3 regions of the Siccibacter colletis genome follow, and region 2 is predicted to be linked to each of the others. Evidence: predicted binding sites of a transcription regulator. Region 2 holds the regulator's gene; each other region holds the start of a gene.
The links. Region 2 encodes Fur, which represses iron uptake genes when iron is present. Its sites were predicted from a motif close to ATAATAATGAGAACNACTATCAA; they were not measured.
Positions count from the first base shown of each region.

Region 1: a site for Fur is predicted at 2,586-2,608, ahead of sufA (Fe-S cluster assembly scaffold SufA). Genes of this name have one in related genera too.
Region 3: a site for Fur is predicted at 2,061-2,083, ahead of ftnA (non-heme ferritin). Genes of this name have one in related genera too.

Region 1 covers NZ_CP074352.1:1,711,954-1,717,098, forward strand. Annotated here, with positions in the region: gene KFZ77_RS08210 (anti-adapter protein iraM) at 181-561, shown strand; gene KFZ77_RS08215 (TfoX/Sxy family protein) at 739-1,098, shown strand; gene KFZ77_RS08220 (YjfB family protein) at 1,186-1,374, shown strand; partial or broken gene KFZ77_RS08225 (alpha/beta hydrolase) at 1,435-1,740, opposite strand; gene KFZ77_RS08230 (hypothetical protein) at 1,748-1,996, opposite strand; gene sufA (Fe-S cluster assembly scaffold SufA) at 2,648-3,016, shown strand; gene sufB (Fe-S cluster assembly protein SufB) at 3,025-4,509, shown strand; gene sufC (Fe-S cluster assembly ATPase SufC) at 4,529-5,145, shown strand, end outside.
Region 2 covers NZ_CP074352.1:1,154,474-1,159,618, reverse strand. Annotated here, with positions in the region: gene seqA (replication initiation negative regulator SeqA) at 1-390, opposite strand, end outside; gene ybfF (esterase) at 583-1,359, shown strand; gene ybfE (LexA regulated protein) at 1,489-1,770, shown strand; gene fldA (flavodoxin FldA) at 1,925-2,455, shown strand; gene fur (ferric iron uptake transcriptional regulator) at 2,751-3,203, shown strand; gene KFZ77_RS05555 (beta-N-acetylhexosaminidase) at 3,292-5,145, opposite strand, start outside.
Region 3 covers NZ_CP074352.1:2,475,411-2,480,555, reverse strand. Annotated here, with positions in the region: gene tyrP (tyrosine transporter TyrP) at 1-876, opposite strand, end outside; gene KFZ77_RS12020 (hypothetical protein) at 1,110-1,451, shown strand; gene ftnA (non-heme ferritin) at 1,470-1,967, opposite strand; gene KFZ77_RS12010 (putative bifunctional diguanylate cyclase/phosphodiesterase) at 2,147-4,087, opposite strand; gene yecR (YecR family lipoprotein) at 4,174-4,515, opposite strand; gene KFZ77_RS12000 (methyl-accepting chemotaxis protein) at 4,792-5,145, shown strand, end outside.

The DNA.
Region 1 (5,145 bases), 560 kb from region 2:
CCCATAAGGATTGTAAGTTTTTTTGTAGAAATCTCATTTTGTTCTAGCCTTTTTTTACATCGCGAATTTTGTGGGTGCAGGTGACCCTCTTTTCCCGCAAATATTCAGGGTAAAAACGCATCAAGGGCGAGGGCATGGGGACATGCCACCCGCCTGCATGACATACCATCGTGGAGCAATATGGACTGGAAGATCGTAGATTCACTGGCAAGCCCGGACACCGGGACCATCTTTACCGTGGCCCAGACCGCAAAGGCATTCAAATATGTTTTGTGGTTTCGCGGCGATTACTTTTTACGGCAGGGGCAGACCATCACTACCCATGACAGCGGTTTATATGTGGATGGTAAACCTCAGGAACTGAACGTGATACATGCTTCGCCGTTTAACGCCCGGATGTGGCAAAACCTGCTGGCCATGACGGATTGTCCGGGTAACAAAGGTGAGATTCACAGTGAATGCCCGCGCGGAAAACGGTGCCTGTTTGCGCTCTGCCCCTGGGGTATGAAGTCGTATATTCCTGAAGTTAAGAATCAAGACCAAAATAAGGCAGAAGTTTAGCTTTGTGGGATTAAGGTTGATTGTTAAGTGTCTGAATGTTAATTAGTAATTATCACTAATACTTAATTTTCAAGATTATTTAAGTGGGTAATTTGGCCTTAAAGCTTATAGCGTCATTCTTTCATGCGCGGTGATGTGGAGGCATTATGCGTCTGAATACGTTCAGGAGCATAGCCGATGAAAGTTTCCCATGAACTGGCCCACTATCTTATCGATCAGCTCAGCCCGACAGGTCGCTTCAGCGCCCGGGCAATGTTTGGCTGTACCGCGCTGTTTCTTGATGGCCTGATGGTGCTGCTGATTACCCGGCAGGGTGAGATCTATGTAAAGACTGACGCTACCAGTCAGCATCGCTTTGCTGAGGCGGGCTGCCAGCCGTTTACTTATACCCGGCGCGGGCCGTCCGGCGTCAGAGAAGTGGCGCTGTCGTTTTCGCAGCTGCCGGAAGGGGTGGTTGAAGAACAGGATGAGCTTATCAACTGGGTGAAAACTGGTATCGATGCAGCGCGCCGGGCGACGGCAGGGGATCGCTTATGATTTGCCCGATGCTGCCGATACTATCCTGAGGCGTCATCACGCGCCGGCATCCGTTCCCGCTAACCTCGTATCACACAGGAGAACATCATGGACGCAGCGAACATCGCTTCCCTTGCAACCAGCCTCGATAGCATGCAGCTTAATAATCAGGTGAGCACGTTAGTACTGAAGAAAGCACTGGATAATCAGCAGAGTGTGGCATCCGGTATCCTCGATGCCATTCCTCAGCTGCCCGCCAACCCGGCCATCGGCCGGAACATCAATACCACCGCCTGAACCAGCAGCCAACGCAAAAAAGCCACCGTGCGGTGGCTTTTAATGGCTCAGGATCCGATGTTATTTCAGGCTGGTTTCAAAGAACTGCCCGAAGCGGGTAAACGGAATTTTACCGGCGACGTTATCGTACAGGTCAACGTGGTTGGCCCCCGGAACAATCACCAGCGCTTTCTGTTTACTGCCGACGGCGTTAAAGGCATCTTCCGCAAAATAGCGCGAGTGCGCTTTTTCACCCGTCACGACCAGCGTCGGGATAGTAATCTCACTGGCATAGCTGAGCAGCGGCATATTCATAAACGACAGCGGCATTGTCGCGTTCCACGCACCCGTGGAGTTAACAGAGCGCGCATGGAAACCGCGCGGCATGCCGGCATTAATGCTGGCTTTTGCTGTCCCGCAGGTAGTCGCGAAGCGTATCGTGGAGCGCCTGATTATCGTCTTTATCAAGCCCACGGTTCTGGTATTCCGTAGCCAGTTTGATAATCACATCATCAAAATGCCCCTTGAGATTGATGTTGTTGATACCCACCTGTACCTGCATAAGTTCACGCAGCACTCTGGTTTCGATGGTTAAGCGGTGTACGGTCAGTTCCAGCTGCTTGATCCTGTCTTCAACGGACATAGAGAGATTCCCTTTGTGATGTGTAATCCATTAGATTTTTCGTACAATTTTTCCCGGACGTCAACTCTGCATTGCCATTAATCGTGGTATGAAACCCTGGCGCGCGGCGGCAATACTCAAATCGGGCTAATGATTGAATGCTGACCCAGCCCGGTGAGAACCGCAGAGAGGGATAAAGGTTATTTTGCCGGGGCGGGGTATAATTAATAATGCACTGCGGCGTCAGCGCGTCGTCAAAGGCGTGCCGGGTTAAAAGGCTGCTGAATGTGTCTTAATGCCGATAAACGAAGCCGGAGCCACAAAAAGTAAGGTTATGTGCAGGGCAGACTGCCGCCGCCCGCTAACCGTGCTTCAGGAATGCGAGCACATCAGCGCACACATTTCTTTGAACCCTATCTTATAAATAGGTATTATCTATACAACTTATTAACATAATCCGCTGTGGCATCAGGTATAATACATTTATCTTGCACATCAGCAGGTTATCCCGTTTTACGCATAGCCGATCGTCTTTTTAACAGCGTCTATGCTTAATACACGCGCCTGAAAAACGATTTTTTGCTAATAACCCTCATCCGCAGAGGTTGAAGTGATAATTATTATCACTAACATGGCGTTATCGCTTTCTGGCTTAAAACATGAGGTGCACCTATGGAAACGTCAGCAGGAACTTTTGATCCCAACCAACCGGGCTGGCAGGGGCTACATCTGACCCCTGAAGCCGCAGCGCATATCCGAGACCTGGCGGAGCAGCAGTCAGGTTTCCTCGGCGTGCGTCTGGGTATTAAGCAGACCGGCTGTGCCGGCTTTGGCTACGTGCTGGAAACGGTCACCGAGCCGCGCGAAGACGATCTGCTGTTCGAGCGCGACGGCGCGCGCCTGTGGGTGCCAGCCGACGCCATGCCGTTTATCGACGGAACCGAAGTCGATTACGTACGCGAAGGGCTGAACCAGATATTTAAATTTAATAACCCGAAAGCGCAGCACGAGTGCGGCTGCGGCGAAAGCTTTGGGGTATAGGCGGTAATATGTCTCGTAACACTGAAACGACCGATGATGTGCAGACCTGGACCGGGCCTCTGAACTATAAAGAGGGCTTCTTCACTCAGGTGCGAACCGAAGAGTTTGCCAAAGGCATTAATGAAGACGTGGTGCGCGCCATCTCTGCGCGCCGCAATGAGCCGGAGTGGATGCTGGAGTTCCGTCTCAACGCCTTCCGCGCGTGGCTGCAGATGGAAGAGCCGCACTGGCTGAAAGCCCACTACGACAAGCTCGACTATCAGGACTACAGCTATTACTCCGCGCCGTCCTGCGGCAGCTGCGACGATACCTGCGCGTCCCAGCCGGGTGCGGTGCAGCAGTCCGGGGAAAATGCCTGGCTGACACAGGAAGTCGAAGAAGCGTTCAACCAGCTCGGCGTGCCGGTACGTGAAGGGCGCGAAGTTGCGGTGGATGCCATCTTCGACTCCGTTTCGGTGGCGACGACCTACCGCGAGAAGCTGGGCGAGCAGGGCATTATCTTCTGCTCCTTTGGCGAGGCGATCCACGATCATCCGGAGCTGGTGAAGCAGTATCTCGGCACCGTGGTGCCGTCGAACGATAACTTCTTTGCCGCCCTGAACGCGGCGGTGGCGTCTGACGGCACCTTTATTTACATCCCGAAAGGGGTGCGCTGCCCGATGGAACTGTCTACCTATTTCCGCATCAACGCGGAAAAAACCGGTCAGTTTGAACGCACGATCCTGATTGCCGATGAAGGCAGCTACGTCAGCTACATCGAAGGCTGCTCTGCGCCGGTGCGCGACAGCTACCAGCTGCACGCCGCGGTGGTGGAAGTTATCATCCATAAAGACGCAGAAGTGAAGTACTCGACGGTACAGAACTGGTTCCCGGGTGACAACAACACCGGCGGCATCCTGAACTTCGTGACCAAGCGCGCGCTGTGCGAAGGCGAAAACAGCAAGATGTCCTGGACCCAGTCGGAAACCGGTTCGGCCATCACCTGGAAGTACCCGAGCTGCGTGCTGCGCGGTGACAACTCTATCGGTGAGTTCTTCTCCGTGGCGCTGACCGCCGGGCACCAGCAGGCGGATACCGGCACCAAGATGATCCACATCGGCAAGAACACCAAATCGACCATTATTTCGAAAGGGATCTCTGCCGGGCACAGCCAGAACAGCTACCGCGGGCTGGTGAAAATCATGCCGAGCGCCACTAACGCGCGTAACTTCACCCAGTGCGACTCCATGCTCATCGGCCCGGACAGCGGGGCGCATACCTTCCCGTACGTCGAGTGCCGCAACAACAGTGCCCAGCTTGAGCATGAAGCCACTACCTCGCGCATCGGGGAAGACCAGCTGTTCTACTGCCTGCAGCGCGGCATCAGCGAAGATGACGCCATCTCAATGATCGTTAACGGCTTCTGTAAAGACGTTTTCTCCGAACTGCCACTGGAATTTGCCGTGGAAGCACAAAAATTATTAGCCATCAGCCTCGAGCACAGCGTCGGGTAATGTCGATAAAGGATATTTCATGTTAAGCATCAAAGATTTACATGTCAGCGTTGAAGACAAAGCCATCCTGCGCGGCTTGAACCTCGAAGTGCGTCCGGGGGAAGTACACGCCATCATGGGGCCGAACGGCTCCGGGAAAAGTACCCTCTCGGCAACGCTGGCTGGCCGTGAAGACTATGAGATCACCGGCGGCGAAATCCTGTTCAAGGGCAAAGACCTGCAGGAGCTGGCACCGGAAGATCGCGCCGGGGAAGGCATCTTCATGGCATTCCAGTATCCGGTTGAAATCCCGGGCGTCAGCAACCAGTTCTTCCTGCAAACCGCGCTGAACGCCGTGCGTGAATACCGTGGTCAGGAGCAGCTAGACCGCTTCGACTTCCAGGATCTGATGGAAGAGAAGATCGAACTGCTGAAGATGCCAGAAGATCTGCTCAGCCGCTCGGTGAACGTTGGTTTCTCCGGCGGTGAGAAGAAGCGTAACGACATTCTGCAGATGGCGGTGCTGGAGCCGGATCTGTGCATCCTCGATGAAACCGACTCCGGTCTCGATATCGATGCCCTGAAAATCGTCTCTGACGGCGTCAACTCCCTGCGCGACGGCAACCGCTCGTTCGTTATCGTCACGCACTATCAGCG
Region 2 (5,145 bases):
GCTGTGCAACAGCGTTTGCTCATCCCCGGCGAAATAGACACGGGTGCGGCCATGAAGCGAGTCGGTGGCGGCGGCAAACGCGGAGGCATCCAATGAGTAGAGTGTAGACAGAACCAGCATGAAACGATTGACGGCTTTGCGCTGCTCGGCGTAATCGTCCGACAGCAGCAGCTCACGCATCGCCCGCACGCGATCTTTGACCGGGCTGACCGGCTTCTGCTCGGTGGCAGCCACCGCAACGGCGGGTGCAACGGTAGCCGGGGCCGCGGCGTCACGGGAGGCGGCAACTTTCAGCATGCGCCGTAAAATGTCCGACGCGCTCTCACCAATATGCTGCGTGTGGCTGGCAATATAGCGGTAAAGGTCGTCATCAACTTCAATCGTTTTCATCTTCATCCAGTGCAATATCTTCTCTGAATACAAGTCGTTGGGACGTTGGGATTATAGAAGCAAAAACCCAACAGCGAATAGCGTCAAACCAGGAAGGCGGCAAAAGTCAGATTAAACTGGAATCTTGCGGCCGGGCGGCAGAATGGTCAACATGATACCCTATCCTTACGGACTCAAAAAAAGAACTTTGCCATGAAATTGAACAGCCGAGCGCAATCTGCGCAACAACCGAACAACAATTCTCCCATCGTGCTGGTTCACGGGCTGTTTGGCAGCCTGGACAACCTCGGCGTGCTGGCGCGCGACCTGGTGGCGGATCACGATGTGCTGTCGGTAGATATGCGAAATCATGGCCTTTCTCCGCGTGCAGACGAGATGACCTACCCGGCGATGGCGCAGGATCTGGTCGATACCCTGGACGAACAGGGGCTGGATAAGGTGACGCTGATTGGCCATTCGATGGGCGGCAAAGCGGTAATGGCCGTCAGCGCCCTCGCGCCGGAGCGCATTGCGAATCTGGTGGCGATCGACATCGCGCCGGTCAGCTACGACGTGCGCCGTCACGACGAGATTTTCGCGGCGATCAATGCGGTCACCGACGCCGGTGCGACCAGCCGAACGGCGGCAGCAGACGTGATGCGCACGCACATCGCCGAAGAGGGCGTGATCCAGTTTCTGCTGAAGTCGTTCGCCAACGGTGAATGGCGCTTCAACGTCCCTGCCCTGTGGGATCAGTATCATCACATCATCGGCTGGGAAGCTGTGCCGGCCTGGCCGCACCCGGCGCTGTTTATCCGCGGCGGAAATTCGCCTTACGTGACCGAGAGCCATCGCGAGGCGCTGCTGGCGCAGTTCCCCCAGGCGCGGGCGCACGTCATCGCCGGGGCGGGTCACTGGGTGCACGCCGAGAAGCCGCAGGCGGTGCTGCGCGCCATTCGCCGCTTCCTGAATGTTGAATTATCTGACTAAAAACAGACCGACCAGCCACTCCGGGGCGTTAACGCGTTGGCGCGCGCTACGCCCTCATGTATGATGGCGCGCTGTTAATACGCCCCGACGCACCCGGGCAGCCTGTTTCTCCTGTCTCAAATTTCTATCATGGCAAAAGAACAAACCGATCGTACGACACTTGATCTGTTCGCGCACGAGCGTCGCCCCGGTCGCCCGAAGACGAACCCCCTGACGCGTGATGAGCAGCTGCGCATCAATAAACGCAACCAGCTGAAGCGCGACAAAGTTCGCGGGCTTAAGCGCGTCGAGCTGAAACTCAACGAAGAGGCGGTAGACGCCCTCAATCAACTGGCCCAGGCGCGCGACATCAGCCGTAGCGAGCTTATCGAAGAGATGCTGCTCGCCCAGCTCAATACCCTCAAACCTTAACAACGCCCCGGCGAAAAAAGCATCGTCATGTTGCAGTCTGTGCACACCGGTATGATAGCGGTTTCCGCACTCTTCTCTGTTCTGCTATGATTGCCGTTATCTGTGGGCATTTTGCCGCTACCATACTATTTAGTTTCAAGAGGTTATTTAACTCATGGCAATCGTAGGCATTTTCTTCGGCAGCGACACCGGCAATACCGAAAATATCGCAAAAACCATTCAAAAACAGATTGGTAAAGATGTTGCTGAGGTGCATGACATTGCTAAAAGCAGCAAAGAAGATCTGGAAGCGTTCGACATCCTGCTGCTGGGCATTCCGACCTGGTACTACGGCGAAGCGCAGTGCGACTGGGATGATTTCTTCCCGACGCTTGAAGAAGTCGACTTCAACGGCAAGCTGGTAGCGCTGTTTGGCTGCGGCGACCAGGAAGATTATGCGGAATACTTCTGCGATGCGCTGGGCACCATCCGCGACATCATCGAACCGCGTGGCGCAACCATCGTCGGCCACTGGCCAACGGCGGGTTACCACTTTGAAGCGTCCAAAGGACTGGCAGATGACGATCACTTTGTTGGCCTCGCCATTGATGAAGATCGCCAGCCTGAACTGACCGCTGAGCGCGTCGAGAAATGGGTTAAACAGGTTTCTGAGGAACTGCATCTGCAGGACATCATCAACGCCTGATTTTTGAACGGCGTAAATCGCTGATTTGCGCCGTTTTGATAGATAAAACCAATAAAAATAATTGCTACAAGTTTGTAACTTTCCCATTCAACTCTGTACAATGTCCTCCTGGTTAACCGAGTGAAACCCCTATTAATTGTGGCGCCATTCCGGTTTTTAAGCACACTTTCGGATTGGTACTTGCGATTTTCATTTAACTCAGGCAGTTCTATAATGAGTCGCATTCAACACAAGATATCCGGTTATTCTGCTTCGTTTACCGGAGCGAATCGCAAAGCAACAGGACAGATTCCGCATGACTGACAACAATACCGCATTAAAGAAGGCTGGCCTGAAAGTCACGCTTCCTCGATTAAAAATCCTCGAAGTGTTACAGGGTCCAGATAACCATCATGTCAGCGCGGAAGAACTTTATAAGCGTCTGATCGACATGGGCGAAGAAATTGGTCTGGCGACCGTCTATCGCGTACTGAACCAGTTCGACGACGCCGGCATCGTAACGCGCCACAACTTCGAAGGCGGCAAGTCCGTATTCGAACTGACGCAGCAGCATCACCACGATCACCTGATCTGCCTCGACTGCGGCAAGGTTATCGAATTCAGCGATGACTCTATCGAGCAGCGCCAGCGTGAAATCGCCACCCGTCACGGCATTCGCCTGACCAACCACAGTCTCTACCTCTACGGCCACTGCGCCGAAGGCGACTGCCGCGAAGAAGATAACGCGCACGAAATCAGCGAAAAATAAGTCGCAACGAGAAAACCGGCAGATGCCGGTTTTTTTATGCCTGACGCTAAAAAAGCCAGCCCGCAGGCTGGCCTGTGGCAGATAACGCTTAGCCTTTAACGCTGTCGACGCGGCTGAAACGCTTGCCGTCCGCGCTGACGCTCCGCACCTGCACTTCCCCGCTCACCGCCGGACGCTGCTTATCATCATAGCGCTGCCAGGTTTTACCGGTGTCGAGCGAGTACTCCAGCGTCACGCCGGGCAGGCTGACGTTGGCGTCCAGCACGCCGTTAACGATACGCGCTCCCGGTACCGGCAGGCGGTACTGCACGCCCGCTTTATCGAGCTTCGCCAGCTCGCGGCTGCCCACCAGACTGGCAAATCGCACCCAGTCATTGTGCAGCGCTTTTACATCCACCTGATGCGTCTCGCCGCCCTTATACTCACGCCCCTGCTGATAGTCCTGCTCCCAGCTGGCGCGATGCCAGGCACGTTCTGCCACCGCGATCAGACGGGGATAGATCATGTACTCCATCTGCTGGTCGGTGCGCACCACTTCGCTCCACAGCTGCGCAGAGAGGCCATACGCGCCAGGCCAGGGTTTATCGGATTTCGCCGTGAACGCATTGCCGTCGCGATCCACAGAGGTTTCCGCGTTTTGCGGCAGGTTGTCCGGGGCGAAACTGAAGATTTTACGTTCATCGCTGAAACGCGTGCCCCAGTAATAGCCGCTCTCCTGCGGATGCACCTCATTCGGGAAATCAAGGTAGACGTAATCCGGATTAGAAATCACCACCCGGAAGCCTTTGTTCGCCCAGACGCTGGCGCTGTCGAAGCCGCCCCAGTAGAGCGTATCCCAGAAGTTAACGTTCACCGCTTTGGTGGCGAAAGCGCTGGCATCTCTGGCGTCTTTCAACCCATCCTGCCAGGCCTGCATCGCCTCAATACCGTGGGCATTAACCAGCTTGCTCACCTCGACGCCAAAATAGCTGGAGAGATGATCCACATCGGCCACGTTGCCGGCTTTCACCATCGCCTGACAGGCGGCAGATTTCGCCCAGGGTTTGTCCTGTTTGCTCTGGTCGATAATGCCCTTGCCGGCTTCCGGCTTCGCCTGGTCGGTGTAACCGGTACCGAGGTAGATATTTTTCGCTTCGTCGCCGCCGAAATGCCAGGTGGTTAGCGGCTGACCTGCCTCGCGGTGCATCTGCTGCATTTCGCCGATCACCTTATCGACGAAGCGGCGCGACGCATCGAGGCACGGATTGAGATACCCGGTGCGGTTGTAGTACTGCACGCCGGTGGTGTTGGAGGTGTCGGTGGGATCGAGCAGGCGGAATTCACTGGCCGCTTTTTCATCCCCTGCCTTCATCAACCGATCGTAGCGCGCTTCCATCGCGATAGTCGCCGCGCGTGCATGGGCTGGCATATCGATCTCCGGGATCACCTCAATGTGACGCGCGGCGGCGAATTTCACGATCTCTATGTAGTCCGCTCGGGTAAAGAACCCGCTGCCGTTGTTATTGCTGTCGGGGCCGGAGCCAAGCTGCGGCAGCAGACAGGTTTTCTCACTCGGATCGTGACAGCGCTTGCTGCCGATGTCGGTCAGTTCCGGCAGGCCGGGGATCTCAATGCGCCAGCCTTCATCATCGCTAAGGTGGAAGTGGAATTTATTCAGCTTGTACGCCGCCATCTGGTCGAGCAGGCGCAGTACCGCCGCTTTCGTGTGGAAATTGCGCCCGACATCAAGATGAATCCCCCGGTACGCAAAGCGTGGCGCATCGCTGGCTTCCAGCGCGGCGATTTTTTGTTCTCCGCTTGCAGGGATCAGGGACAGCAGCGACTGCACGCCGTAGAACGCCCCCGCCTCGTCAAGACCGGTAATCACGGCCTCATTTTTATCGATGGTCAACCGGTACGCCCCTGGCACTGCCGCCGCACCGCTAAACGCGGCTTTATCAAT
Region 3 (5,145 bases), 1.3 Mb from region 2:
CAGCGTCACCCCCAGAAACGACGTCGCCAGCGCCACGTCGGCAAACAGATGCACCGCCAGCTCCACGTGCGGTGTCGCCACCACATCGCGCACGGCCTGCAGCAGGCCGTTCAGGCCGCTTTTCGCCGCCAGCAGACCGACAAAAGTATCGGACGGAATGGCACCGAGGGTCGCCAGTTGCCAGAAGATATAAGCAACCAGCGGGATGGCGCTGCCGGTGACAAAGATGGTGCGCAGCTTTTTCACATCGCCCTGCATATAGCTGACGATACTGGGGACGCTGCCGTGAAAGCCAAACGAGGTGAAAATCACCGGGATAGCCGACAGCACCAGTCCTTTCTCCACCGGCATGGTAATCAGGTTGGCGCTGTGAACATGCGGCATCATCAATACCAGCATAACGATCAGCAACACGATTTTGGCGCTGAACAGGATGCGGTTGAAGAAATCCACGCTGTGGGTACCAACGCAGACAATGCCGCCGCCGATGAGAGTGAACAGCAGCACGCCAGCCGCAGGGGGAATATGCAGCCCCAGCCCGCTCTCAAGGCTGGCTGACAGCAGCTCGCCGGCACCGCTGATGTAGGCCGCGGTAAGGGCATACATCAAAAACAGCATACTGAAGCCTGCCAGCCACTGCCCCGGTCTGCCCAGATAGCGACGCGACAGCGTTGCCAGCCCTGTGTCTGCCGGCTCATGCTGATACACTTCGACCAGCAGCAGAGCGGTGTAGCACATCACGGCCCACAGGCCGGTTAACAGCAGCAGCGTCATACCGAACCCGACGCCTGCTGCCGCCAGCGGCATTGCCAGCATTCCTGCGCCAATGGTGGTACCGGCGACGATGAAAACACTCCCTAACGTTCTGTTCTTCACGTATTCCTCTGTAATCAAACCACACGCTAACCATATCTGCGGCGCAGAGTAAGGCAAAAGCGCCATGCCGTCAAACAGCCATTACATAGGCGTTTCGTTATCTTTACAGATGGTTGCGCCAGGGCAAATGTCCGTGAACATTCAGGCAACCCTCTACTTCATAAGGACAATATTTTTCGGCAACAATCGGGCGTACCTTAAAAAAAATTCATAAGGAATAAAAAGAGGTTGAGATGACGAGCGAGAATCCTTTTCAGGCGTCGTGGAGTCGGAGCGGAAACCTGTTGTGTCATGGGCACTGGAACATCAGCTGGCAGGGCAGAGCGCTTGAGCTTCCTGAACCGCGCCGCGAGAAAGATATGGCGACTAACGGGATCTATTCCATCATCGATCCCGAAGACGAAACCTACCGCGACGGGCTGGAAGAGGATGAGTGGATTATTGAGAACGTTGAATGGCTAACGGATTTCTTCTGCGATAACGCCATTCCTCTGGAGACGGCGAACTACCGCTGGTTCTTTCGGGCCATTAACCCGCACGACTGGCGCTGTACCAGCTGTGCGGGCTGTATGTAAAACGGTACGTTTGCGGGATCAGTTCTGCGCGTCGAGCGTCGCCAGCTCTTTGTCGATAAAGTACAGCGCTTCGCCGCTCTTACCCACGAGGCTGAGTTTATCCAGCACCGACTTGAACAGCTTCTCTTCTTCGTGCTGCTCAGCCACATACCACTGCAGGAAATTGAAGGTCGGATAATCCTGGGAGATCATCGCGGCGTGAGCCAGTTCATTAATCTGGCGGGTGATCAGCTGCTCATGCTCGTAGGTGGCGGTAAACAGCGCATCCAGAGAAGCGTATTCGGCAAACGGCGACGCGATGGCATTGATGCGCGGCAGGCTGCCGGTGTCGGTCAGGTAATCAAACAGGCGCTGCATGTGGGTCATCTCTTCCTGCGCATGACGACGCAGGAACGCAGCGGCACCTTCAAAGCTGTGATAGCTGCACCAGGCGCTCATCTGCTGATAAAGCAGAGATGAGAATAATTCCAGGTTCATCTGTTCATTTAATTTTTCGATCATGTCCGCTTTCAGCATAATAACTCCGCAGGTAATAGTGTTGTTTCGCGACACTATAATTTGCAGTTTATTTATTTGCAAAAGGTTAAATAAAATAATTTATTATTAATAATACGAATGGGAATAACTCGTATTGCTGCGCATAATTAAAATAAGCGAATGTTATTCATTCTTATTTAATACGCAGCAGTACGACGTTACGAGGCCTGCGGGAGGGGAATGGTTTTGCCGGCCAGCCGGAAGACATCAACCATCTCCACCGGCTGGCTGAACAGGAAGCCCTGCATGTAGTGAATGCCGCAGCGCTGCAGCAGGCGCGCCTGCTCCTCGCTCTCCACGCCTTCGGCAATAATGCGGAAATTGAGCGAGTGCGACATATTCATTACCGCCTCGACAATGGCCAGTCCTTTATCCTCAATTTTCTGAATAAAGCTACGGTCAATTTTCACAAAGTCGATATTTAAATTTTGAATGACCGACAGGCTGGAATAGCCGGTACCGAAATCATCAATCGATATTTTAATTCCCTTACGCTGCAGCCAGATGATTTTTTCCGTCAGATCGCTCTGGCCAGAGTGAAACAACGATTCCGTCACCTCAATGTGCAGGCGACCGGGATTAATATGATAGGTCTCCAGCAGCCGGCTTATTTTCGCCACGAACTGCTGATCCTGGAACTGCACAATCGAAACGTTAACCGCAATTGACGTGTCATCGTTCGGAACATGCGCGAGGGTTTTACACGCCTCTTCCAGTACCCAATAGCCAATATTAACGATCTGCCCGCTGCGCTCGGCGATGGGAATAAACACTGACGGTTCGATGATCTGTGTTCCGCGCTTCCAGCGCAGTAGCGCTTCAAAACTGCGAATGGCAAAGGTTTCAGCATCAACGATCGGCTGGAAGACCAGACGCAGCTCATGGCGGGCGAGGGCATTATTCAGCGCCTCCTGCAACAGCACTTTGCTGCGCAGGTTCTCTTCCAGCTGGTGGTTATAAAACAGTACCCGCTCAGGCTGCTTGCCCTTCAGGGCATACATCGCGATGTCGGCAATCTGGATGAGACGCGTCAGGTTGGTGCTATGCTCCGGGCAGATAGCGATACCTATCGTCGCGCTCAGGGTGATCTCCTGTTCACGCAGATAGAACGGCTGGCTGAAGCTTTTCACCATCTGGGCGGCAAGATTACGCAGCGTGCCGTGGTCAACCTGCGGTGTGCAATAGATAAACTCATCTCCGCCCCAGCGGCACAACAGCGTGCCGTTATCCTGAAAGGCGGCCAGGCGATTACTGAATGCCAGCAGCACCCGATCGCCGACGTCGTGGCCGAGGGCGTCATTGATGGACTTAAAGCCGTCGAGGTCGATAAAGAACAGGCTGAAGCCGGGGATTTCACCGCGTTTATACTGATAAATCAACTCCTCGGCTTCGGTCTGAAACGCCACGCGGTTGGAGAGGCCGGTCAGGGCGTCCTTGTAGGAGATCTCATAGATTTTCTGGGTGCGCTCCCGGATGGTGTCTTCCATGCGATCCACCAGCCGCTGGTTTTTATACTTCAGCGCTATGGCCTGTTTGATGTACGTCGCCGAGCGGATGGCTGAGAAGATCATGGTCGCGGTGAAGAACAGTCCAAGAAAGCCGAGACTGCGTTTGTAGTCGAGCGGGGACTCTATCAGGATGATCGACCAGGGAAGCAGCACGATTAACGTATAGAGTGAAGCGAGAATAACATTGCCCGACAGCACATTCGCCGCACCGCCCACCATGGCAGAGAGTATGACCACCGTTGCGGTGAACTCTTCTACCGTGAAGTGGCGTTCGAACAGGCAGAAATAGCTGCTCCACAGCACCGCGGTAAGCAGGCACCCGACGGTAAAACGCAGGTAGAACCCGCGTTCGTGTTTACGCTTGTCGGAGCAGCGCTGCCAGAGCAGGGTGTCGATCAGCCGCCACACCAGCACGGTGCAGAGTGTTCCCCACCAGAGCAGTTTCCCGTCACGCTGGCCGTTATCAATAAAGGTAAACGTCAGCATGGTGGCCGCGATAAAAGTGATAATAATGCCGGGCAGCGCATTGCTATAGAGGAGCTTAATCCCCTCGCTTCGGTACAGCTGCTGTCGCTCGCGTTTTTCGCTCATGCTAGATCCACAGTAACACCCGCGTTATCAGCCCGTATCAGGCCGTTCCCTTCCGGCAGGCTGGCGAAACGCCGCCCGCCCCTGGATTAATACCAGTGTGATGCTGCCGTGGTGGTGTTGATAGCGATGCCGCGGCACTGATATTCCAGCACGACGCTTTTCGCCAGGCATTGTGTTCCGCTGACCACGCTGCAAGTGGTGATAGGGTTACCATAAGCCAGCGCGGTAGCAAAACCCCACTGCTGGCACTGGCGCGTCGCGGTTGAGTTAGCGGCGTAGCTGTCCACTTTTCCTTTCTGTAACGGCGCAAGCGTATAGCCGAGGCGCACGGTACCGGTGGTCTGATTAACATCAACCACGTCGGGAGATTTCGTAATAGTGCAACCGCTCAGCATAACCAGCATCGCGGGGGCCAGATATTTCAACATGATAAAACTCGCAGCATTCTCAGGTCTTAGCATCATGCCAGAGTGGTTGACAACCAATCGGCGGAATAACAAAGGATTTTGTGCGTTTCAACACCCCTGAAAAATCAAGAATTAAGTAACACTAAAATAGATTGCGGATTCTATTAAGTTTTACTTAAACCTGCCGAAAATATCTGTGTGGCACATTCTTTTGCGGGAATAGGCCTGCAAAGGAAGAAGGGAGACGGTGCAGAACACAGAGTGCAGGGAGGCAAAGTAGACACCAGGAAACCATCTATGAATTTTATCCGCAATATCAAGATCCGCATCATGGTGGTGCTGATCCTTATCCTGTCCACGCTCGCCTGGCTTGGCGTCTCAGGAGTGACGCTCGGATTTCTGTATCACCTTGAGCAGTCTGTGGCACTGACCGAACAGCAAAAACACTGGGTGGATATTGCCCAGACGCTGCTGGTGGTCTCGGCCTTTGCCAGCATCGGTATCACCATCCTGACCGAACGCTATCTCTGGTTTTGTCTGGTCAAACCGGTGGATGTGATCCGCAGGCATATGCAGGTGCTGGCGAAAGGGGATCTGGAAAAACAGCTGCCGGATCTCGGACGTAACTGTGTCGGGCTTATCGTGCCGCAC